2 regions of the Paenibacillus motobuensis genome follow, and region 2 is predicted to be linked to the other one. Evidence: riboswitches for the same ligand, from Rfam matches in the RefSeq annotation. Region 2 holds a riboswitch; the other holds the start of a gene.
The links. Region 2 has a riboswitch for cyclic di-AMP ahead of ABD014_RS22390 (resuscitation-promoting factor). Riboswitches for the same ligand answer to the same signal wherever they lie in the genome.
Positions count from the first base shown of each region.

Region 1 (12,139 bases), on a different contig from region 2:
GAATCGCCAGTTAGCGTACTCAGGGCAAATATCCCCCCTAAGAAGAACACCACAGAGATCATCATTACACTGCGGTAGGACATTTTTGAGGTTAAGATTCCGCCCATCATACTGCCAAATACAGAGCCCAGCATCATCGGCATCAGAATGATTCCTGAATTCGTCGCCGTTCCACCGTATACCCCTTGCACATAGATTGGAATATATACCGTTGCAATAATAAATACACTACCATAGAACAGCGCTAGCAAGCTGCTTGTAGCATACAATGGAATTTTGAACATGGAGAACGAAATGACTGGCTCCTTAGCCCGTACCTCCACTAGCAGGAAGGCAACGAACAATACTGCGAATCCAACAAACAGGCTGATAATGACAACGGAATTCCAGGCATATTTCTCTCCGCCCAGTTCAAGAGCAAACATCAGGCACACGACAGCGCCGACCAGCGTAAACGCTCCGCCCCAGTCAATCCGTTGTTTCTCATGCGTCAGCGATTCATGATAGAACGCGATAATCAAGCCAAGAGCGACAATACCGATAGGTACATTAATATAGAAAACCCAGTTCCAGCCAAGATGATCTGTAATGAACGCACCGAGCAGCGGACCGAATATACTCGAAGTACCGAATACAGCCCCCATTAGGCCCGTCATTTTACCACGCTTCTCAATCGGAAAGATATCGTAAATAATCGTAAAAGCAATCGGCATCAGCGCACCGCCGCCAATCCCTTGAATCGCCCGGAAAATACTAAGTTGAACAATACTCGTTGCAATTCCGCATAGCACTGAACCGAGAATAAACGTCACGATACCAAAAATAAAAAACCGTTTCCGTCCGTACATATCGGACAGCTTGCCGAAGATCGGCGTCCCTGCCATAACTGCTACCATATATGCGGAGGTGACCCATACGAACTGATCCATCCCGCCTAGCTCGGAGACGATCGTTCCCATCGCCGTTGTTACGATCGTATTGTCCATGGCTGACATTAGAATGCCGAGCAGCAACCCGAACAATATGAACTTGGTCTTGTCCTTTCTCTCAGCGATCACTTTGCATCCTCCCAATAACTAAAATTTGAATAACAATCTCATTGTATGTAGGAATGCAACAAATGTAAATAACTCTCAAACATTTTTTGTCAATCCTTATGACCAATATCATGATGCATTAGAACTATATCGGACTCTCCCCACACACATCCTTTGTTGCCAGAGCCCTCCATTCATCGAACTACCGTGAACGACTCAATTAGCCTATAATAATATTGAATAGTTATCTGAGAAAGGAAGTATCAATCAACCATGAATTCTAAATGGTCTGGACTTGAACAAAATATGAAGCAATCCGGTATCGACACTATGCTCATTACGGATCCCAAACATGTATATTACTTAACGGGCTTTCTAAGCGATCCCCATGAGAGATTCCTGGGAGCCGTGTTGCAGACTGGCCATGAGCCTTTCCTGCTCGTTCCCGCCCTCGATGAAGAAGCCGCCCGTACGGCGTCGGATATTACCGACATTATCACGCATCAGGATACCGATAATCCTTATCAAATATTAGCGGCAAAGGTACAAGGTAAGATCAGTACAATGGGCCTCGAGAAAGAAAACCTGTCCATGGCGCGCTATGAAGCGTTGCAAGAAGCCCTCTCCTTCTCAGCAAGCTTCGATGTAGGTCCTTGGCTTCGGGAGCTGCGGATGCATAAGTCTCCGGAGGAAGTCGGCAAGCTGCGCCACGCCATTTCCCTGATCGAGCAAGTATTGCAGGAGGCTCTCAAGCAAGTGAAGGAAGGAGTGTCCGAGAATGAATTGGTAGCTGAGGTTGAATACCAGATTCGCAAGCTTGGAGCAGACGGTCCTTCCTTCGACTCGATGGTATTATTCGGTGAGAATGCCGCACTTCCACACGGAGTACCAGGCAAAAGACAGCTGCACCGTGGCGATCTAGTCATGTTCGATATCGGGGTCTACGCAGACGGTTACGCTTCGGACATTACTCGTACCTTCGCCTATGGAAATATCACGGAAGAACAGACCCGAATCTACAATACTGTACTTGCCGCTAATGAAGCGGCGATTGCCCAGATTCGCCCTGGCGTTACTTTCGCTTCGATCGATAAAGCTGCCCGAGATTTGATTACCGAGGCTGGTTACGGGGAGTATTTCCTGCATCGCCTTGGTCATGGGCTCGGCATCGATGTTCATGAATTCCCATCCGTACATGGATTGAATGAGCTCACGCTCTCAGCTGGCAACGTCTTTACCGTCGAGCCTGGTATCTATGTTCCCGGTATCGCCGGCGTCCGGATTGAAGACGATGTGCTTGTTACCGAATCCGGCGTTGATGTGCTGACTCAATTTCCGAAGCAGCTCACTTTTATCGACTAATCTACAAAAGCAAGGGCTGTGCTTTAGCAACAACAAAACCTCCAAGACACGCGAATGCGGCCCTGGAGGTTTTGTGATTTTATTTGACTTGATCGAGTTCCGGTTCACCGTCTGGATGGAAGTTACGCGCGATGTACAGAAATGGCGTACCCACCGCAGTCAGCGCAAATTTTATTATATAAGTAGTGAACAGGATTTCGAGCCATACGTCGAAGCTGTATTTACCAATGAAGGCAATCGAACAGAAGATCAGCGTATCGACAAAGGAACTGATCATCGTGCTTCCGTTGTTCCGGATCCAGAGTTGATTGCGCAAAGGATAGAAACGGCGAATCCAAGAATACAGGCGGACATCGAGAAACTGACTGATGAAATAAGCTGTCAAACTACCCAGCGCCAATCTTGGCATTAACCCGAAGATCGTCTTAAGCGAATCTTGCGCCAGATCACCTGGCTGCGGCTGGAACACAAGAACCATCTGCATAAGAATCGTCGTCATTATCAGCGTGAAGAACCCGAACCATACCGCCTTCTTCGCCTCTTGACGCCCATACTTCTCATTCAGTAAATCACTCGTCAAATATAGGCTTACATACATCGTATTGCCAAGCGTCATTACAATTCCGAACATATCAATTGTCTTAACGACTTGAATATTGGCGATGACCGTGGCAACCCCGATCCAGGCATATAACCCCTTCTTTCCGAACCAGCGATAACAGATCAAGAAGAAGGTTAAATTTACGAGCATATATATAAGGCCCCAGAAAAAGTTAAACATAACATGCCTCCTAGTTTTGGTTACGCGGGATGGTTACGAACCGCGGCTGATTTTCAATCAGCATTTTCTACGATAACATAGCTTTTCGCAAGTTGCCACCCTATTATTTCTTCCATTATAGAGGTTGTGCAGAAAGTTCGTTTTTAATCAAATAAAATTGATTCAGGAAATGGTCAAAATTCACTTTCTCGAAACAATGAAATCGCTATCATTGAAAAAATGAATAATATCATTGTTTAAACGTTTCATTTTGTCTTACAATACTTTTATATGTCTTTTTTTCCAATTGAACTACATAAACAGGAATAAAGAACTAGATTAATAGAAACTCAGGGGGATATAATGCGAAAATTCAAACATTCCATTGGTCGCAAATTTATGCTGACATTTGCGGTCATCACAATCCTGTCATCCATTTTATTCAGTACAACTTTCTACTTTATCGCCATGAGCATTATTGACGAGAATGTACTTCCTCAATTCGATGAGGTTCTGCATACAAGCTCCAGGGATATTTACAAAGGACTTGATAATTCGCAGGCTCTCCAGCTTATTAAAGGAAGCGAAAATTCACGCTTTGCCGTAGAGTCCTATCTCAGCAAAAAGGTTGAGGAATTCCATCTGCATACCGCCTATATTCTCGATGTCAAAGAAGATAAGGCCATCGTGATTGGAATTAATAAAGATTCGATCATGAAGGTTGGGGACGAGCTTGATATCCAGGAAGCGATGAAGGTGAAAGATCCTGGCAAACTGAGCGTTAGCGACCTGTACAGTGATCAATATGGCGTGCACAAAACTGCATATATCCGCCTGTCTGGAAGCACAGCTGTTCTAGCTGTAGGTATGGATGCGAACTTCATCAAACAGAAGGAAGATCAAATTCTGTGGACCGGAATCGTAATCGCTGCCATTGTTATCGTTCTGGCTCTGATCGCGGCTTATGCGAACAGCAGACGCATCATCAAACCGATTAAGAGATTGGCCGCCGTAACTACGCAAATGGCACAGGGAGATTTAACTCAACAGATTACCATTACGGGACGTGATGAGATCGCTGAGCTCTCTGCCAGCTTCCAAACGATGATTACGGAGCTAAAAGAAATGATCACCAAGGTTCAAAATAGCTCCCATGGCGTTATCCAAGGCTCCGATCAGATCTATCAGTCTGTGAACACCTTCCAGCAGTTGATTGAGCATTCCGGCAACTCGATGCAGGAAATTGAAAAAGGCAGCACCGTAATCGCCGGGGCGGCCGCAGAGAATGCCCGTGCAATGGAAGAGATTTCGCTAGGGATCCAGCATATCGCCGGTTCCTCCGCTGAAGTAACAGAGCGCATTGGTCAAGCTTCAAATGAGGCTGACAACGGGAATGAGCTGGCCAAGTCGGCGACTGGGCAGATGCGCCTTGTCGAGCAGGCCGCAGCATCATTGCTCACACATATTTCAACCTTGAACGAACGTGCTTCATCCATCATTCAAGTCGTAGACCTGATCTCAAGTATTACGAAACAGGTTCATATCTTGGCTCTGAATGCGGCGATTGAAGCAGCACGGGCTGGAGAGCATGGCAAAGGCTTCTCCGTCGTCGCCGAAGAAATTCGCCTGCTTGCTGAACAGACGAAGGATGCCACAACGAAGATCAGCGAATACTTATTAAGCATCCAGGAAGAGACTGTAAGCTCGATGCAGACGATGCAGCGTGCTACTAATGAGATTAGTTCCGGTACGGAGCAAGTGAATCAGGCAGAGCTGGCGTTCAGCCATTTGACCGAGCTGATCTCGGAGATTAACTCAAGTGTTCAATCTGTCTCGGCGGCAACCGAGGAAATCTCGGCCAGCACAGAAGAAGTAACTGCCTCTGTTGAGGAATCGGCCAATATTACCGGAAAATCTCTTCTCAGTATCGAAGAAATCTCCAATAACACCAGCCGGCAAATCGAAGAAATGAAGAACCATGTCGGAGCTATTGAACAGCTCCATCAGCATGCTCTTTCCTTGAGAGAGGCTATAAATAAATTCAAAGTTTAAGAGGGACAGATCATACAAGAAGAACCGCCGGAAATAGGATTCCGGCGGTTCATTGGCGTTAAAAGATCTATAATCTTCTTACAGTTCATTCACCGAGACGGCCTCGGCCAATTTCTTCTCAGGCTTCTTCCAATACGACTCATTGCCGGGAAGATCATCAAACCAGGCTGCATCCTCTGGACATTCAAGCATCATGAACTTCCCATACTCATCATCACGGGACTGATGATACTTCAAATACGCCATTCCGTTCTCGATCGCCAATATTTCGATTTTACCGGATGTATGGCTCATCGATAAGCGAACGCGCTTGCCTAAGCCGGAAGTACGGGCCTTAGCCCCTTCCACCAGTTCATATGCCCGCCGCAGCGGAATAACAAAATCGGAATTTCCGGCAACCGGACGGTTGATGAAGAAATAATAAGGCGTTACACCTGCCCAGGACAATTTGTCGAGCAGTTCCCCAAGCACCTTCTCATCATCATTGATCCCCTTCAGGATCGGCGTCTGATTCACGACGATGGCTCCAGCCTTATGTAGCGCCTCGAAGCATTTGCGCGCTTCCGCCGTAATCTCCCGCGGATGATTAATATGCGCCATCACATAAATGCGCTTATCCGCTGAGGAAAATTCAGAGATCAATTGCAATAGATCAGGATCCTCATAGATCCTCATCGGATTGAAGACAGGGATTTTCGAGCCAAGTCGGATGATCTTCACATGTTCGATCGCCCGCAGCTGTTCGAGGATATTACGCAGCTTGGAAGTCGCGAGAATCAGACTGTCCCCGCCCGTCAATAACACATTGTTGATCTCAGGATGCCTGGAGATGTATTCAATCCCCGGTGTTACATCGGCCATCGCTTCCTTCACATCATTGCGGAACAACCGCTTGCGGAAGCAGTAGCGGCAATAAGCACCGCATACCTCAGAGACGATCAGAAGCGCCGTTGTCCGGTACTTATGCTGACAGCCAGGAACGACATAATTCGTATCCTCGTCAGAAGCATCCCAACGCCCATATTCGCGCAGTTCCCCGGTATTCGGAATAACAAGCTTACGAATGGGGTCATTTGGATCGTCCCAGTCAATCAGATTCAAATAATAATCATTCACCCGGAACACGAATTTGTCAGTAATCGGACGAAGTTGATCCCGTTCGATTTGAGACAACTGCGTCACCTTATCGATATTTGTAATGTACTTCGGGCTTGCCATACACCATCTCCTCCTTTATCTCTACAACATCGCCGATTCGTAAAGAAGAAGCCTGGAAACCAAAGATGACAGTGCAGCGCAAGGCATCACATGCCGAGTAATAACGGGTCATATCCATATAAAAAGATCCATATAGAGGTAGTTCAAAAAGTCCACTTTTGATCACGAAGTGAATCACGGAGTAACTCGGCATCGAATCTTGAATTCACCCGGGTCTTCCGGTGCTCACGTACCTACTACGTACGCTTCGCTCCTCAGACCCTAGCTTCATCCAACCTTCTCGGTGCTGAAAACCGACCTTTTTGAACACATATATTAACACAAAAAGACCCGTAGCAGGGTCATTGCAAAGCAGTATAAATGATGACCCATCCACTGCTGACGAGGTTAGCTGACGGACTCGGGAAAGATGGTTCCCTACGTGTACTATACACAACGATTCGCCCCAAAAAATGGTTCCCCCGCTTTTCGACTTTACCATTCGAAAATTAAGCGTATATTTATCGTATTACAAATGTAAGCGTGTGTCAAAACTGAGGATTCTTTGGAAGGCCTGCAATCTCATATATTTGATCCATATCCAGATGCCCTCTTACATGATCGGCAAGTCGGTCAAATGCAATCTCTCGCCTTGCGGCGGCGGAGAATGTCGCAGCCAGGGGCTCCAGCCCCTTGGCTTGCCTAATTCCATCCAACCAAGCCCGGCGATAACCATCACTATTGAATAGACCGTGCAAATACGTGCCGAACACTCGCCCATCAATGCGACAGACTCCCTCCATCCGTTCCTCTTCATCAACGCTTTGAACTAGGAATAAGGGTGCTACATCTTTCCCCCGAGAAGTGGTACTTGCCGCATCATTTGTATGTGCAACAACGTATGAGCCATAAGTAACTAGCCCAAAACCAACTTGGCTTGAGTACACCGTCTCCCCGGAGTGAATTTCGTAGCCACCAACGGGGATAACAGGCTCCATCGTATAAAGGCTAAGCGGGGCATCAGGTAGAACATGTCCTGCGGTGCGGATTGTCTTTTTGCCAGGAAGAAACGTCGTCGTCAGCGGCAGCCAGCCAAGTCCACGGGATTGCTTCACTTTGCCGGATTCAACTGCTTCTGGATCAAGGAGTACATCGCCAAGCATCTGATATCCGCCACAAATACCGACCAGTTGCGAATGAGTGCTGCTCTCCATATACTGCTCAATCGCCCCGTCCAGCCCCTGTTCTCGCAGAAATGCCAAGTCGCTAATCGTATCCTTGGAGCCTGGAAGGATGATTACATCCGGCTCTCCTAGCTCCGCTGCTCGCTGGACATAGCGCACAGACACGTCCGGCTCTGCAGCCAGCATATCGAAGTCCGTGAAATTGGAAATACGCGGATAACGAATAACGACAATATCGATATCGCGGCCCTGCTTAGGCATCGAGGCGTATGAGTCGAGAATGACTGAATCCTCGGCCTCGATCTCCAGATCCGGCAGAAAGGGCAGCACACCAAGCACGGGAATGCCTGTCCGCTGTTCTAGCCAATCCAGCCCTGGACGAAGCAGTTCCAGATCGCCTCTGAATTTATTGATAATGAAGCCCTTCACCCGGGCTCTCTCCTCGGGCTCCAGCAATTCGAGCGTCCCGACCAGAAATGCAAATACCCCGCCGCGATCGATATCGCCCACCAAAATGACCGGAGCTTCCGCCCACCCAGCCAGATTCATATTGACGATATCGCGCTGCTTCAAATTGATCTCCGCCGGACTTCCCGCACCTTCTAACACAACGAGATCATATTCATCCCTCAATCGGTTCAGAGCCTCCATCACGATCGGCTGGGCCACAGGCAGGAACTCCTCACGATATTTCATCGCGCTCAGATGCTGGTAAGGCTTGCCGTGAACGACGATCTGCGAGTGCATATCTCCTGTCGGCTTAATCAGGACGGGATTCATATCCGTCGTCGCCTCGATTCCACAGGCTTCAGCCTGCACTCCCTGGGCTCGCCCAATCTCCCGGCCATCGGCGGTGACATAAGAATTTAGCGCCATATTCTGTGATTTATAGGGAGCCGTCCTGATTCCGTCTTGAACGAAAATTCGGCATAAGGCAGTCACGATGACACTCTTGCCGACATCAGAAGCCGTACCCTGCAGCATCAGCACAGCGCCTCGATTGCTGGAGTCTACACAATTCCTCTTTGCATCTTTTTCCGTTATATCAACTTGCTCTCTTAATAAATCCTCTTGCCTCATCGATCAAACCTCCACTTCACTCATTGAAAAAGCAAGCAGGCGAGCAGTAGCAGTACCGCTTCCAGCCCTTCATTGATCGCACCATAAGTATCCCCCGTCAAGCCACCCAGTCTTGCACTCATTCGGCTGGCCATCCAGGAACCGACGCCCCAAGCGAGCAAAGGGGCGAGAACATAATAGACCATGGGGATGATCATATTCATATCTCCCCACTGCAGCACAGCAGCAAGCAGAAGCAGTCCAGCCGATAGGACAAGGGCCAATAAAGTCGCAAGCAGTGTATCCTTGCCGCTCTGTCCCCGGAATCGTCCGGCCAGGCCTTCCCCGCCGCGCGCGGTCGGCCAATGGCGCATAGCCAGCGACATGAACCAGCGGCTCCACACTGGAGCCGTCATCATTGCCGCCCCAGATACATACAATCCGCGGCTTAGGAGTGTAGCGAGCATCGACATTTTGAAGAGCAGCAGCAGCACACAGGCTAACACACCCATTGCTCCAACTCGGCTGTCCTTCATAATCTCCAGCATTTTCTCACGAGGACGGTAGCTTAGGAACGCATCCGCGGAGTCCATCCAGCCATCCAGATGCAATCCTCCAGTCAGCCAGACCCAAGCGATCAGTAGAATGACCGAGACTGGCAGCACAGGCAGCGCCAGGCTAGCCACCACGCCGATGATCCATATAACAATGCCAATCGCCGCCCCGACGAGCGGATAATATTTGGCGCTCCTCTTCAGCAACTCCGGCGTAAAATCAAGCTCGGCCCGCACCGGAAAACGCGATAGAAATTGAAAAGCGGCCAAAATTGGCCGTCCTTTTTGTCTCATAATCGATACTCCCTGCTCTTAAGTTCAATTGGAATTCCTACAGTAACGAGAAATACTTGCTGCGAAATCTCAGCCATTTTGCGATTCATGATTCCAGATAAATCCCGATAGACTCGCCCTAGACGGTATTCAGGCACGATGCCATCCCCGACCTCATTCGTTACCAGTACCAAATTACCGGAATAGGCCGAGACGACAGCAGCTAATCGCTCGATCTCGTCCAATACCTGCTGCTCCGCCTCCGGCCCCTCGCCGGACGCCAGCAATATATTAGAGAGCCATAATGTGAGACAATCCACCAGTACAACAGGTTCGTCTGCCACAGGCTCCTCGATAGAGGAAGATATACGATTGTTCGACTGAGCCAACTCGCTTAACAGCGCGGCAAGCCGCAGCGGCTCTTCCTTCGTCTCCCAAGGGAAGCCGCTGTCCACTCGGACACTCTGGTGCAGCCTGATCCGCTGACGCATCTCATCGTCGAATGCTTGTGCCGTAGCGATATAAATTCCTCGCTCCGCATGCTTCATGCACCATTTCTCGGCAAAAGAGCTCTTACCGCTCCGCGCCCCGCCAGTCACCGTAATGATCATACAGATGTCTCCGACTCATCCGCTTCTCCTGTAGAGACTCCGGCACTCTCAAAGGTCGCCATTTCCGACATTACGCGGCAAATCGCATCGATCAGATGCAGCGCCAGTACACCGCCAGTGCCTTCGCCCAGTCGCATGTCCAGATGCAGCATCGGGGCAAGCCCTAGCTCACCGAGCAACTGCTCATGCCCCTGTTCATGCGAGGCATGCGAGGCGATCATATAATGCGCAGTTTCTGGTGCAAGGCGCTTCGCGATTAATGCTGCTGCACTAGAGATAAATCCGTCAATGACGACCGGACAATGGTGAGCAGCAGCAGCCAGAATCACCCCAGTCAAGCCGGCGATTTCTAGTCCGCCGACCTTGGATAAAACATCCAACGGATCGTTTGAATCCGGCTGGTTAATATCAATTGCCTTCTGCACGACAGCAATCTTATGCTGAAGGCGTTCGTCATTGAGACCCGTTCCCCGGCCGACGCATTCCTGCGGTGATTTTCCGGTTAACACGCTCATAACTGCCGCACTGGCCGTAGTATTACCAATCCCCATTTCACCAGTGACGAACAGTCTTGACCCATTTGCTACTGAACTCTCCACCGTATCGATTCCCGCCAGCACGGCCGTTTCCGCTTCCTCACGGCTCATCGCCGGACCTTTGGCCATATTCGCTGTTCCATAGCGGATCTTCTTCATAATAAGCTCCGGGTGCGACAATTCGGCATTTACTCCGATGTCTACGCACATCACTTCGGCTCCGGCTTGACGAGCCAGTACATTCACTGCTGCTCCCCCGGCCAGGAAGTTATGTACCATCTGCGGCGTTACCTCCGCTGGAAAAGCACTGATGCCTTCCTCGCACACACCATGATCAGCGGCCATGACGATGACAGAACGCTTAGATAAATCAGGATGTACATTCCCTGTTATTCCCGCTAGCTTCACGGCCAGGTTCTCCAACTTCCCGAGACTCCCCGGCGGCTTGGTTAACTGATCGAGATGCTCTGCCGCTGCTGCTGAAGCAGCTTGGTCCGGAGCTGAGATTTTATCGATAATTTGTACGATTAAATGATTCATGTATATCCCCTTCCTGGTATGTGATGCGCAATATCACTAGTGTTGCAATATTATGCTGCAAAATATAAACTAGCGAAACGCAGTTCCACTGGTTCAGAATAATCTATCAATCAAGCCCCATCTTACTACTAGTTTCCTTACGCAGCAATAACTGCGGCTCTCCGTGATCTGGGTGCGCAACGATATGCGACTGCACCTGAAAAACAGATTCAATCAATTCAGAATTGATAATTTCCGTCGGTGAACCTTCAGCTACAATTCTGCCCTGATGAAGCACAAGCAAGCGGTCGCAATACAGAGCGGCCAGGTTGAGATCATGCATGACAGATACGACCGTCAAGCCCGCTTCACGCTGCCAGCTGGCAACCAGCTCCATGAACTGCGTCTGATGCCGGATATCCAGATAAGTCGTCGGTTCATCAAGCAGGACGATCTCAGGCTGCTGGGCCATGACTTTGCCTAGGGCAACCCGCTGCCGTTGCCCTCCGCTCAATACATGAAGCGGACGATGCGCTAAATCATTCAGCTCGAGCTTATCCATAATACCGCTCATTAGACGCTGAGCGGCTTCACTATCTTCTCTACCACGCCAATTTTGGAACGGAAACCGCCCCATCTCAATCACTTCCCGGACAGGGTATGCTACTGGTGGAAGCCCATCCTGCTGCAGAACCGCCAGCTTGCGCGACAGCTCCTTGCGCCCATATTCGGCGATCAACCTGCCATCCAGACTGATCTCGCCGCGGTTTGGCTTCTCTACTCCGGACAAGAGGCTAATCAGCGTTGATTTCCCACTGCCATTTGGACCGATAATGCCCCAGAACTGTCCGCGCTGAACCCGCCAGTTTATGTCCTTGAGTACGGACAGACTTCCATATGATTTATCTATATGCCGAACTTCAATCAACGCATCTCCACCTCTCTCTCCTTCTTCTTGCGATACAGCAAATAAGCAAAGAAAGGCGCCCCTACGA
Region 1 is NZ_BAAACX010000007.1:337,436-349,574, reverse strand. It holds gene ABD014_RS06750 (MDR family MFS transporter) at 1-1,055, opposite strand, end outside; gene ABD014_RS06745 (M24 family metallopeptidase) at 1,311-2,399, shown strand; gene ABD014_RS06740 (queuosine precursor transporter) at 2,479-3,180, opposite strand; gene ABD014_RS06735 (methyl-accepting chemotaxis protein) at 3,523-5,211, shown strand; gene ABD014_RS06730 (KamA family radical SAM protein) at 5,290-6,429, opposite strand; cyclic di-AMP (ydaO/yuaA leader) riboswitch at 6,791-6,934, opposite strand; gene ABD014_RS06725 (cobyric acid synthase) at 6,957-8,576, opposite strand; gene cobS (adenosylcobinamide-GDP ribazoletransferase) at 8,693-9,499, opposite strand; gene cobU (bifunctional adenosylcobinamide kinase/adenosylcobinamide-phosphate guanylyltransferase) at 9,496-10,089, opposite strand; gene cobT (nicotinate-nucleotide--dimethylbenzimidazole phosphoribosyltransferase) at 10,086-11,165, opposite strand; gene ABD014_RS06705 (ABC transporter ATP-binding protein) at 11,272-12,072, opposite strand; gene ABD014_RS06700 (FecCD family ABC transporter permease) at 12,069-12,139, opposite strand, start outside.
Region 1: linked by a shared signal. The riboswitch ahead of ABD014_RS06730 (KamA family radical SAM protein) and the one ahead of ABD014_RS22390 (resuscitation-promoting factor) in region 2 are both predicted to bind cyclic di-AMP.

Region 2 (12,139 bases):
TAAATTGTCCAGCGCACTTGTTAAGGAGAACTTTCGAGCAACGAAGCTGGCCAGTACCGGTGGGTTTCTGCGCGCAGGCAACACGACATTCATGATCGGGGTCGATGATAATCAGGTAGAATCCGTATTGGATGTCATACGCAATAGTTGTAAAGTACGTGAGCAGCTAGTAACTCCAGTAACTCCTATGAGCGGAACAACGGATTCCTATCTGCCGTTGCCAGTTGAAGTGCAAGTCGGTGGGGCAACGGTATTCGTATTGCCGGTTGATCGATTTGAACATTTCTAAACATAATGTTAACCATATATCTGCTTAGTATGATAGAATCATAACAATCATAGATGGATAGGCAGGTGACAGCTTTGAAGATTGATCCGGGGTTCAGGCCGTTGAACAGCCGCCTGGGCGTAAGCGATAATGCGGCTAAGCCGACTCAGGCCAAGAGCTTCGCCGATGTGATGCATAAGCATGGTGAACAAGCCAGCAAGGATGAATTGAATCGTAAATTTAAGGAGATCCAGCTGCAGGGCGACCGCTTGGCGCGTTCGATGACGGTACGGGAGCTGAAGGCTTACCGTCTTATGGTTAAGGGCTTCCTTGAAGACACCGTTCGACGTGGTGTAGGCATCAAAGATTCCCGAGGCTGGGATCGACGCGGCCGTGGGAAGCGTTACAAGCTGCTGGATGAGATCGATGCTACATTGCTGCAGATGGCTGATGAACTGCTCGAGTCGGAGCAGGGGAAGATTGAGCTTTTACAGAAAATCGGTGAAATTCGCGGTATGCTCATAAATTTATGCTTTTAGAAGAGGTAAGAGGAGTTATGGCTTTTACAGATATTATCGGGCAGGAGGCTGCCAAGCAGCAGTTGCAGAGCAGTCTCCGCCGCAAACAAATATCCCATGCATATATTTTCAGTGGTCCGCCGGGAAGCGGACAGAAAGAAGTAGCTATGGCGTTCGCTCAGGCTCTGTTCTGTACTAAGGGCGGGGACGACGCTTGTGGTGAATGTCTGGAATGCCGCAAGGTACAGCATGGCAATCACCCTGATCTACATTATATCGCTCCAGAGGGAGCGAGTATCAAGATTGAACAAATCCGCGACCTACAGCGGATCTTTTCATATCGCTCGGAGACGGGCAATCCGAAGGTGTACATTATTGATGAAGCCGATAAGATGACTGTTCAGGCCGCTAACAGTCTGCTGAAATTTCTTGAAGAGCCACCATCTCCGGCTGTAGCCATTCTACTGTCTGATAATGGACGAGCTCTTCTGCCGACGATTCAGTCCCGAGCTCAGTGGGTGTCCTTCATGCCGCTGGATCCGGACCGTATGATGCAAATTTTAACCGGAGAAGGATATACTGTAAATCTGTGTAGATGTGCTGTACAATTGGCAGCAGGAGTGAAGTCCTGCCGGGATTTACTTGATCAGAATTGGTTTGCAGAAATTAGAAACGTAGTGTTACAATTAGGGAAGGAAACCGCTGGCCGTGGCGGATCTCTATTAATTACAGCGCAGCAGAACGTATTCAAAGCCGGACTAGGCGAACATTTGGACATCCTGTTCAGCCTTTTCCATATATGGTTCAAGGACATGATTCATGCGCTCTATCATAGACATGACCGAATCGTTTTCGTAGACGAGCTGGATTTTATAACGAAGCATGCCTTCTCACGTGCTGAAGAGCAGTGGATTCATGCGATGGAACTCGTGGCGGAAAGTAAGAAAAAACTGCGACAAAATATGAATGCCCAGCTCTGTCTTGAACAATTTCTTATTGGTGTAGACAGGCGTAATTAGTCGGCGGCAGTACGTATCGTGTCTGACAGATAGATAAACTTTTCTCCCGTGGTAAGCAGGGGTTTGATTACAAGTGGCAGCCTCTTACACGAGGTTCTCCAGGTTTTTATCGCTATACAAGGGGGTAAGTTTTTGTATACTGTAGTAGGTGTCCGCTTCAAGAAAGCGGGTAAAATATACTATTTCGATCCGCTTGATTTTCCCGTTGAGAGAGATCAGAGCGTCATTGTCGAGACGGCGCGAGGGATCGAATACGGCAAGGTTGTAGTTGGCAAGAAGGTGGTTGAGGAGGCGGACGTTGTTCTTCCGCTCAAGAAGGTGATCCGGATTGCGGGCGATGCTGATGCCGACATTGTTGAAGAGAATAAGCTTGCGGCGAAGAATGCTTTTGCCACATGTTTAAATAAAATCAAAGACCATGATTTGAAAATGAAGCTGGTCGATGTCGAATTTACGTTTGACCGCAACAAAATTATTTTCTATTTCACGGCAGAGGGACGGGTAGATTTTAGAGAACTGGTGAAGGATTTGGCCAGTATTTTCCGCACCCGGATCGAGCTGAGACAGATCGGTGTCAGAGATGAGGCGAAGATGCTAGGCGGGATCGGCCCTTGCGGTCGGATACTCTGCTGTTCCTCTTGGCTCGGCGATTTCGAGCCTGTCTCGATCAAGATGGCTAAAGACCAGAGCTTATCGCTCAACCCAACCAAGATCTCCGGTTTATGCGGCAGATTAATGTGTTGCCTCAAATTTGAGCATGATAACTACGAGAGTGTGAAGGAAGAAATGCCGACGGTTGGCAAGCAAGTCATTACTTCTCTGGGAGAAGGCAAAGTCGTTGGAATTAATGCCGGTTCACGGACAGTGCATGTGCAATTGTTCGAGATCAACAAGGTCAAGGAGCTTTCGTTAGACGACGTAGTTGTTAAATAGTCAAGAATATCATAATTTTCAATATAATTGAGAATGACTCTGGGGTGGGAACTTGGAGAATAAAGATATTTTCGCGTATATGCAAGCGCTGGAAAAACAAATAGCTAAAGTACACGGCGATTTTGGCACGCTTATGCTCGAGGTGAAGAAGCTGATGGAGGAGAACCAGCAGCTCAGGCTTGAGAATGAGAAGATGCGTAAAGTTCTGAAGCAGGAAAATGAGGTAGAACTGGTATCTTCCGAAGGGAAGCAGGAACAAACGCAGCTGGAGCATAAGGAGAATACCGATATCGTGGGAGAAGGTTATGATAACCTGGCGCGGTTATATCACGAAGGTTTTCATATCTGCAATGTATATTACGGACATTTACGTACAGAGGGCGATTGCCTGTTCTGCCTGTCTTTTTTGAATAAATAACAAGCCGTAGGGAGAACTTCCTACGGTTTTTTTTAGATTCCAGTGGGAAATGCAATCCTTATAAAGGATATAACAAATAATTAGCAGAAATGGACGAGCGCGATTCATGAGAAATGTGGAAATTTACGAGACAGAGCGGGTGGATGATCTGCTTACCCATGATCTGTCGATCATTCAGAGCGAGCAGGTGTTCAGCTTCTCAATGGATGCAGTACTTCTAGCGAGATTTGCAAATATTCCGAAATACGGTCGAATATTGGACTTATGCAGCGGTAACGGTGTAATACCGATTCTGCTATCAACCCGGACGAATGCGCAAATTGAAGGTATCGAGATTCAACCCCGACTTGCCGATATGGCTCGGCGCAGCGTGGAGATGAACGGCTTGACAGAGCGGATTAACATTATTGAGGGGGATCTGCGCGATCTAGCTAAGGAAGGCGGGAATGGCATATATGATGCCATAACGGTTAATCCACCCTATATGCCGCTAACAGGTGGGGATCTGAAGCTAAGTGAGCATCAGAGCATCGCTCGGCATGAGATTCATTGCACGCTGGAGGATGTGGCGCAAGCGGCGATGCGACTGGTCAAGCCCGGGGGCAAAATATCGATGGTTCACAGACCGCAGCGGCTTGGAGATATCATAACGATGTTAAGGAAGTACCGGATGGAGCCCAAGGTGATCCGATTTGTTCACCCCCGGGCTGGATCAGAGGCCAATATGGTACTGGTCGAGGCGCATCGGGATGGGAAGCCGGACGTCAAAATATTGCCTCCGCTGATCGTATATCAGGAGAACGGGGAATACTGTCAGGAAGTTATGGATATCTATTACGGATCAAAAGAGGAGAAGGCATGAGTATAAGCATACAGAGAAGTTTTGAAGATAATCCGGAGAATAGTAGCCCGGGGAAGTTATTCCTCGTCGCTACGCCGATCGGCAACCTGGAGGATATGACTTATCGTGCTGTGCGAACCCTGCAGGAGGCAGATATCATCGCTGCAGAGGATACGAGACAGACGCGCAAGCTGTTAAGTCATTTCGAAATATCGCCCGGCAAACTGCTGAGCTATCATGAGCATAATAAGGCAGCCAGTGGCCCAGAATTGATACGCTTTATAATAGAAGGAAAAAATTTGGCGCTGGTTAGTGACGCCGGTCTGCCGGCCATTTCTGACCCAGGCAGTGATCTGGTTAAGCTAGCGCTGGAAGCGGGTATTTCCGTAATTCCGGTTCCCGGGGCAAACGCGGCTCTGTCAGCTCTGATCGTGTCAGGTCTACCTACAGAGAGATTCACCTTCCTTGGCTTCTTACCGCGAGACAATAAAGATAGAGACAAGCTATTAAGCTCACTGCTCGATGAACAAGGAACATTGCTGTTGTATGAATCTCCACATCGATTGGTGAAATCGCTTGAGGCGTTGCTGGAGGCCTGGGGGAATAGACATGTCGTTCTGGCTCGCGAGCTGACGAAGCGCTATGAAGAGATGGTACGGGGGACATTAAGCGAATGCTTGGAATGGCTGCAGGAGCATCCGCCGATTGGCGAATATTGTATCGTTGTCTCTGGGGCTCATCCTGAAGAGGTGAAGGAGCGGAGAGATGCATGGTGGCAAGCGCTCTCGGTGGAGGATCATGTCGCACATTATGAAGAACAGGAAAAGCTGCCGAGAAAAGAAGCGATGAAGAAGGCTGCTGCCGATCGGGGAGTCTCAAAACGGGATATTTATAATATGCTGCTGTAAAAGAGGACTTTTTTGAACAGGTATTAAAAGCGTGAAGGCCCCTTTTTATAATTTACTGTAAATAGCTAAAAACCCATAAATTGTATTTACGGGTCAAAAAAGGGGCCTTCGTAGGCCGGGTTCAAGCCTGGAAGGCGCCAAGGAGATATGAAAAAGGTTAGAATTAACATATTCAGTAAATCTATTATATACTATTTTTATTAATTTGTCACAGGGGTAGGCAATTCGCTCAAACATTCATGGCAAACAATTTTTCCCTTGAAGTAAGTTACGTTCTCGGCATTGCCACAGAAGATACAAGCAGGCTCGTATTTCTTAAGCATGATCCGTTCTCCGTCAACGTAAATTTCAAGAGCGTCTTTCTCACCGATTCCAAGTGTACGGCGCAATTCGATCGGGATCACGACACGTCCCAATTCATCTACTTTTCTAACAATACCTGTTGATTTCATCATAACTGATAGTAGCCCCTCTCGCTATAGTTTAAAAGTGTCATTATTCGACAAACTTCTATCTTTTATGATAATTATGATACCAACCATTGCCAGAATAGTCAACCTATTTATGGTAGAGTTCATTTTTATTTCTATTTTTTTGGTTGAAAAAGCATAATTCATCCTTAAATTACTGTTAGATAGGCGCTTTTCCGCTTAAAACAGGTTATTCTATGATTCGACAATTTGGAAAGTGTATATTCAACAACTTTAGACAAAATTCGACAAAACCTGTCGACATTAGCTAAACTTTCGTCAAATCGCCTTACAAAGTTTTTTTTCAAATTACGGTTAAGGAGGGATTTACATGTATCGTCAGCTTCGGGAAGAGAAAGTGTTCAAGGATCCAGTTCACAATTATGTTCATGTGCAGGATGAAATTATTTGGTCGCTCATTAATACTTCGGAATTTCAGCGTTTGCGCCGGATCCGTCAGCTTGGAACTTCTTATTTAACATTCCATGGTGCTGAGCACAGTCGATTCTCCCATTCTTTAGGAGTCTATGAAATTACCCGGCGAATTATTTCTCAATTTGAGCGTGCCAATTATGCGGACTGGCCTCGGGAAGAGGGAATGGTAGCTTTATGTGCTGCATTATTGCATGATTTGGGCCATGGTCCATTCTCTCATTCTGTAGAGCAGGCCTTCCAGATGCATCATGAGGATTGGACATGCCGTATTCTGCTCGGTGATACAGAGGTCAGATCGGTGCTGCGCCGGATGGGGGATGATTTCCCTGATAAAGTAGCGGCGGTGATCCGCAAGGATTATGAACAACCTATAGTTGTTAATCTTGTCTCCAGCCCACTGGATGCCGATCGTATGGACTATTTGCTGCGAGATGCTTATTTTACCGGCGTTAATTATGGAACGATAGATATGGACCGGATTCTACGGATGCTTAGACCCTATAAAGGAAGAATTGTCGTCAAGGATTCGGGTATGCATGCGGTGGAAGATTATTTAATGTCCAGGTATCAGATGTACTGGCAGATTTATTTCCATCCGGTTACACGGAGCTCAGAGATCATTTTAAGGCAGATTTTCAAAAGAGCGAAGGAGCTATATGAGCAAGGCCATCGCTTCAAGTTCCTGCCGGAACCATTGCCTTCATTATTTAATCGCACCATGACGGTACAGGACTATCTTCAATTAGATGAAGCGTTGATTCAGACGGCCTTCATGCAGTGGAGGAAGGAGACAGATGAGCTGCTTGGAGAACTATGCTCCCGGTTCATCGATCGTAAGCTGTATAAATATGTAGAGATGGACTCTTTGGATATGGAGACGATTGAAGAGATTAGAGCTGCTTTTGATAAGGCAGGGCTTAATCCGGAATACGATTTGGAAATTGATTTTCCAACGGATCTGCCGTATGATGTGTTTCGTCCGGATGGGGAGGGGCGAGAGAAGCAGATCTTGCTTCTGGACCGTCAAGAACGCTTGCGTGAAATTTCTGAAGTATCAGATATTGTCAGATCGATCAGTGGTCTGCAACGCGGGAAATTCCATTTGTATTTTCCAGATGATAAAGTTCGTACAATTATTGACGAATTGCCGCATGAGATTGCTGAGATATTCGTAGACCAGCATTAAAATTCTCGAATTATGCCAGAATGGAGTCAACAATAACTAACAAATTTACTAACTGGGAGGCGCAATTTACATTGATGCTTATTGATACACATACCCATTTGGATGCTCCGCAGTTCGACGAGGATCGTGAGGAGGTCATTCAGCGGGCTCTGGAACAGGGAGTTACGCGGATGATCAACATTGGCTTTAATCGGGAGACGATTCCGACGACGATGAAATTGGCGGAGCAATATGACTTTATCTATGCGGCCGTAGGCTGGCATCCACAAGATGCGATTACGATGCAGGATGGGGACCTCGATTGGATTGCCGAATTGTGCAAGCATGAGAAGGTCGTTGCGATTGGTGAGATCGGGCTGGATTATTATTGGGATACGTCACCCAAAGATGTGCAGCATAAGGTTCTGCGCGATCAGATCGGACTTGCTAGGAGTCTAGGGATGCCGATTTCGATTCATAATCGCGATGCACATGAGGATATTGTGCGAATTTTGCAGGAAGAGAAGGCAAATGAAGTTGGCGGTGTTATGCATTCCTTCTCAGGTAGCTGGGAAATTGCCAAAATGTGTCTAAATATGGGATTTCATTTGTCATTTGGCGGGCCGATTACGTTCAAAAATGCCAAGCAGCCGAAGGAGGTCATCGCGAAGGTTCCAATGGACCGATTATTGATCGAGACGGACTCCCCATATTTAACTCCACACCCATATCGTGGGAAGAGAAATGAGTCGGGTTACGTTCGTCTAGTCGCCGAGGCGGCAGCGGAATTAAAAGGGATTTCTTTGGAAGAATTATCCAGCCTAACGACCAAGAATGCAATGGAACGATTTGGTATTCGCTGAATTATTGAGAAAAAGTGATGAAAAAATGAGTAAACGAGAAAGATTAATGCATTTTAACAATTAAAACTCTGTTTATTACATTTTTTTAACCAATTATTAAAATAAACGTTGTTGATTCGTCCTTTACAACATGTATCGAAACAAGATAGAATTTCTTCAGTAATCGATTTGGCGATTCTCACAAACTTTATTTTGCCAAAGATTACCGAAGTTCCATAACCAGTCTCGCTGAATCTCCGAGTATGGAGAACGGGGGAACCGATCACGGCAATTCATGAGATTATGAATGATCATGTCGTGAAGGATTTCTTTGTAAGGGTCTATGGGGTGAATTCGAGGTCATTGCGCCATGAGCGAATGAACTGAGAAAGGGCGACTCTCTACGTCCTAACCCGACAGCTAACCTCGTAGGCGTATCCAGAGAGGCAACAACTCGTGCATCTACACATCATTGATTATTCAGGAAGCCACGAACAGAGTTCCTCTAACTCTTTCTTTAGGCTTCTTTTGTTTTGAATAAACTTAGTAGGGTCATCATACTGTTGTTTACAGGGGGTGGCTAATGCCGAGAGGACTGGGACAGGAATGCGAAGTGCGCTTTATGGCATTTCGTAAAATCGATCTGTAGTCACGTCAATTGCATGATATGTCGATCTAGACGGCGGGACTATGTAAGGAGGACGGAAGATATGGGATTTTTCCGTAACCAGGATACCCATGAATCACGCTCATCCAGCATGTCTTACGCAATGCGATGGAAGCAAGAACATCTGCGTCAGGTTTTGCTTGTTGGAGTTCTGGCCATTGCAGTAATCACCATCATCCTGATTTGGTTCTACACACAGAACAGTAAAAAAATATATTTAGTTGTCGATGGAAAGACAGAGTCAATCACAACCAGACATTCCTTGGTCAACAAAGTGCTCGATGAACAATCCATCATATTGCAGCCGGGCGATGAAGTTTCCAAATCGTTGTCGAGCGCAATAGAAGATGGGGACCGGATTGAGATTGTTCGGGCCGTTCCCGTCAGCATCAGCGTGGATGGCACTCATAAGCTGACCTTCACCACGAAGTCCAAAGTAGAGGATGCTATTCAGGAACTAGGCGTAGATGTGAATCAGGAGGACAAAGTTTCTCCAGACTTGAATCAGACCATTTCAGCGAACATGGTTATTAATATCGTTCGTGTTAAGAAACATAATATTCAACAACAAGAGACCGTACCATTCAATGTCGTCAAGACAAGTGATGATCAACTGCTGAAGGGTGAAACCAAGGTCGTACAGGAAGGCAGCCAGGGCCTAGTCGTGCACAATGTTGAGAAGGTGTATGAGGATGGCAAATTCGTGTCGAAGCGTTGGCTTGGCAAAGAGGTCGTTAAGAAGGCCACTCCTAAGGTCATTGCCGTAGGCACGAAGCCGAAGACTGCTGTGATGTCCGCTAGCATTTCCCGCTCCTCGGATCAGGTGAGCATCAGCGGATTGACTAAGAAGGGCGGAGTCTCGTTCAAATATAAAAAAGTACTCAAGAACGTAACCTTGACTGCCTACTCTGCAGAAGAGGATGGAATTGGCACGAAGACAGCTACAGGAACCCGGGTTAAAGAGGGAAGAACGATCGCTGTCGATAAGAATGTCGTTCCGTTAGGCTGGTGGGTGTACATTGAGGGCCTCGGATTCCGCAAAGCGGAAGATACCGGCGGCGCTATTAAAGGCAACAAAATGGACGTATATTTCGATTCGCTCAAAACAGCAAATCAATTCGGCCGCAAGAAGGGACGGACAGTTTATGTCATCGGCCCGACCAAGCCGGAGCTCAACTAGTTCGCTGCAGAGTTGAATGGATATACCGAAATAGGATAATTACTAGTGGGGGTTCAAAAAGTGGACTTTTTGAGCAACCTCTATTAGGATGATGAATAAGACAGTGGATAAGAAGAGGAGTATATCCTCTTCTTTTTGTTTTGCTTATTAAAGCGTATAATTTTCAGGGATATGTTTATAAGAGGAACAACCGCTATATGGAAGGGAAGACCGTATATGATCAAAGAGATCATTGTGGTGGAAGGCCGGGACGATACTGTGGCGATTAAGCGTGCCGTAGAGGCCGATACGATTGAGACGGGCGGTTCAGCCATCAATGAGAGAACACTGCGCAAAATAGCGCTTGCCCAAGAGCGACGCGGGGTTATTATATTTACAGATCCGGATCATGCCGGAGAGAGGATTCGCAAGATCGTTGCTCAGCGTGTGCCAGGCTGCAAGCACGCCTTCCTGCGGGAGGCCGATGCGACCAAGCGGGGAGATATCGGTGTCGAGAATGCGTCGCCAGAGGCGATCCGAGAGGCTCTGAGCCGAGTACGCAGCGAGACCGAGGGAATGGACCCTCTAATCGATTGGGAAGACTTAATCGATGCAGGGCTCATTATTCACCCACAGGCGGCTGCAAGAAGACGTAAGCTTGGCGAGTTGCTCGGGATCGGTTATTGCAATGGCAAACAGCTGTATAAGCGGCTAGTGGTCTTTAAGATCAGCCGGGAGGAGTTCGCGGCTGCACTGGCACAATTGGAGGATGAAGGGGTAATTCATTAATGACGATAAGAGAAGATATAGCAACTCCACGCCGAACGAAGGAGATTATCCAACGTCATGGCTTCTCGTTTAAAAAGAGCCTGGGTCAGAACTTTCTGATTGACCAAAATATTCTTAACAAAATTGTAGCAGCGGCTGGACTGGACAAGACGAAGGGAGCGCTAGAGGTCGGCCCTGGTATCGGGGCGCTTACTGAGAAGCTCGCTGAGGAAGCCAGCAAAGTGACCGCAGTTGAGATCGACCAACGGCTGTTGCCGATCCTTGGAGAGGTGCTGGAGCCGTTCCCTCATGTGCAGGTGGTCCATGGCGACGTGTTGAAGCTAGATCTGAAGGAGTTGTTCGCTCAGCAATTCAGCGATGTGAGTGGCGTCAGCGTAGTGGCCAATCTGCCTTACTATGTTACCACACCTATCCTGATGAAGTTGCTGGAAGAGAAGCTGCCTTTGGAGAACATCGTAGTCATGATTCAGAAGGAGGTGGCTGAGCGAATGGCCGCTTCTCCAGGAGGGAAGGAATACGGCAGCTTGAGTATTGCAGTGCAATATTACAGCGAGCCTGAGCTGGTCTGTACAGTGCCTCACAGCGTGTTTATCCCACAGCCGAATGTAGAGTCCGCAGTGATCCGTCTTAAGGTGCGCAAGCAGCCTCCGGTTCAAGTTGAGGACGAAGCGTTCTTCTTTGAGGTGGTACAAGCTTCTTTTGCACAGAGACGCAAGACGATCTCGAACAATCTAAAGAGCCGTTTCTTCCCGAAGGAGGGCAGGGAGCGTCTGGAGGCTCTGCTGGAAGAGGCCAGCATCGCCCCGTCAAGACGGGCGGAGACGCTGGATCTTCTTGAATTTGCCAAGCTGAGCAATGTGCTAGCGCAATTCGGATTGAACGAAGCTTAGCTGTAACCAATCCCTTTATCCGCCCATACGATGGGGTAGAGGTGATGGATTGTGACGAAATTGGGAGACTTGGTCGTCCGCAAATCCTATGGAGGGGATGTTACCTTCCGAGTGGAGAGAATTGAGCGGAGCGTGGCCATCATAAAGGGAACAGAATTTCGTCTTCTGGCCGATGCGCCACTGACGGATTTGTTAGAGGTGGACCCAGGTTCACCTGGAGAGAAGACAGAACGTGCGCGGATCAAGGCGACCGAATCGCTGCAGCGGCTGCGTCAGGACCGCCAGCAGCTGGCGGAGCGCAATCAGGTTGCGGTCCAGCAGTGGTCACCTGCGGCTCAGGAGCAGGCTTATTTTGAGGTGCCTGGAAAGGTGCTGCATTTGGATGGGGATGAGAGATACTTACAGAAGAGTCTTGATCTCTACGAGAAGCTTAGAGTGCCTGTGAACGGCTATTATGTAAATGAGTCTGCTATGCCTAACGTGCTGTACCGACTGCTGCCAACCGTGAACCCGGACATTGTCGTGCTGACAGGACATGATGGGGTACTGAAAAACCCTCCATCAAGAGACCTGTACAACTTGACCAGTTACAAAAATTCCAAGCATTTTGTAGAGGCTGTGCGTATAGCGCGCGAATATGAGCGTAACTTCGATACACTGACGATCGTGGCGGGAGCTTGTCAGTCGCATTTTGAGGCCTTGCTGCAGGCAGGAGCCAATTTTGCCAGTTCCCCTGCCCGCGTGTTGATTCATGCTCTGGACCCGGTCTATATTGCGGCTAAGGCGTCATTGACATCGATTCGGGATACGATTCATA
Region 2 is NZ_BAAACX010000025.1:50,281-62,419, reverse strand. It holds gene ABD014_RS22440 (cyclic-di-AMP receptor) at 1-289, shown strand, start outside; gene ABD014_RS22435 (YaaR family protein) at 364-807, shown strand; gene holB (DNA polymerase III subunit delta') at 825-1,805, shown strand; gene ABD014_RS22425 (PSP1 domain-containing protein) at 1,938-2,738, shown strand; gene ABD014_RS22420 (initiation-control protein YabA) at 2,791-3,156, shown strand; gene ABD014_RS22415 (tRNA1(Val) (adenine(37)-N6)-methyltransferase) at 3,263-4,018, shown strand; gene rsmI (16S rRNA (cytidine(1402)-2'-O)-methyltransferase) at 4,015-4,905, shown strand; gene ABD014_RS22405 (AbrB/MazE/SpoVT family DNA-binding domain-containing protein) at 5,106-5,360, opposite strand; gene ABD014_RS22400 (HD domain-containing protein) at 5,707-6,996, shown strand; gene ABD014_RS22395 (TatD family hydrolase) at 7,071-7,838, shown strand; cyclic di-AMP (ydaO/yuaA leader) riboswitch at 8,055-8,268, shown strand; gene ABD014_RS22390 (resuscitation-promoting factor) at 8,528-9,664, shown strand; gene rnmV (ribonuclease M5) at 9,881-10,432, shown strand; gene rsmA (16S rRNA (adenine(1518)-N(6)/adenine(1519)-N(6))-dimethyltransferase RsmA) at 10,432-11,322, shown strand; gene yabG (sporulation peptidase YabG) at 11,374-12,139, shown strand, end outside.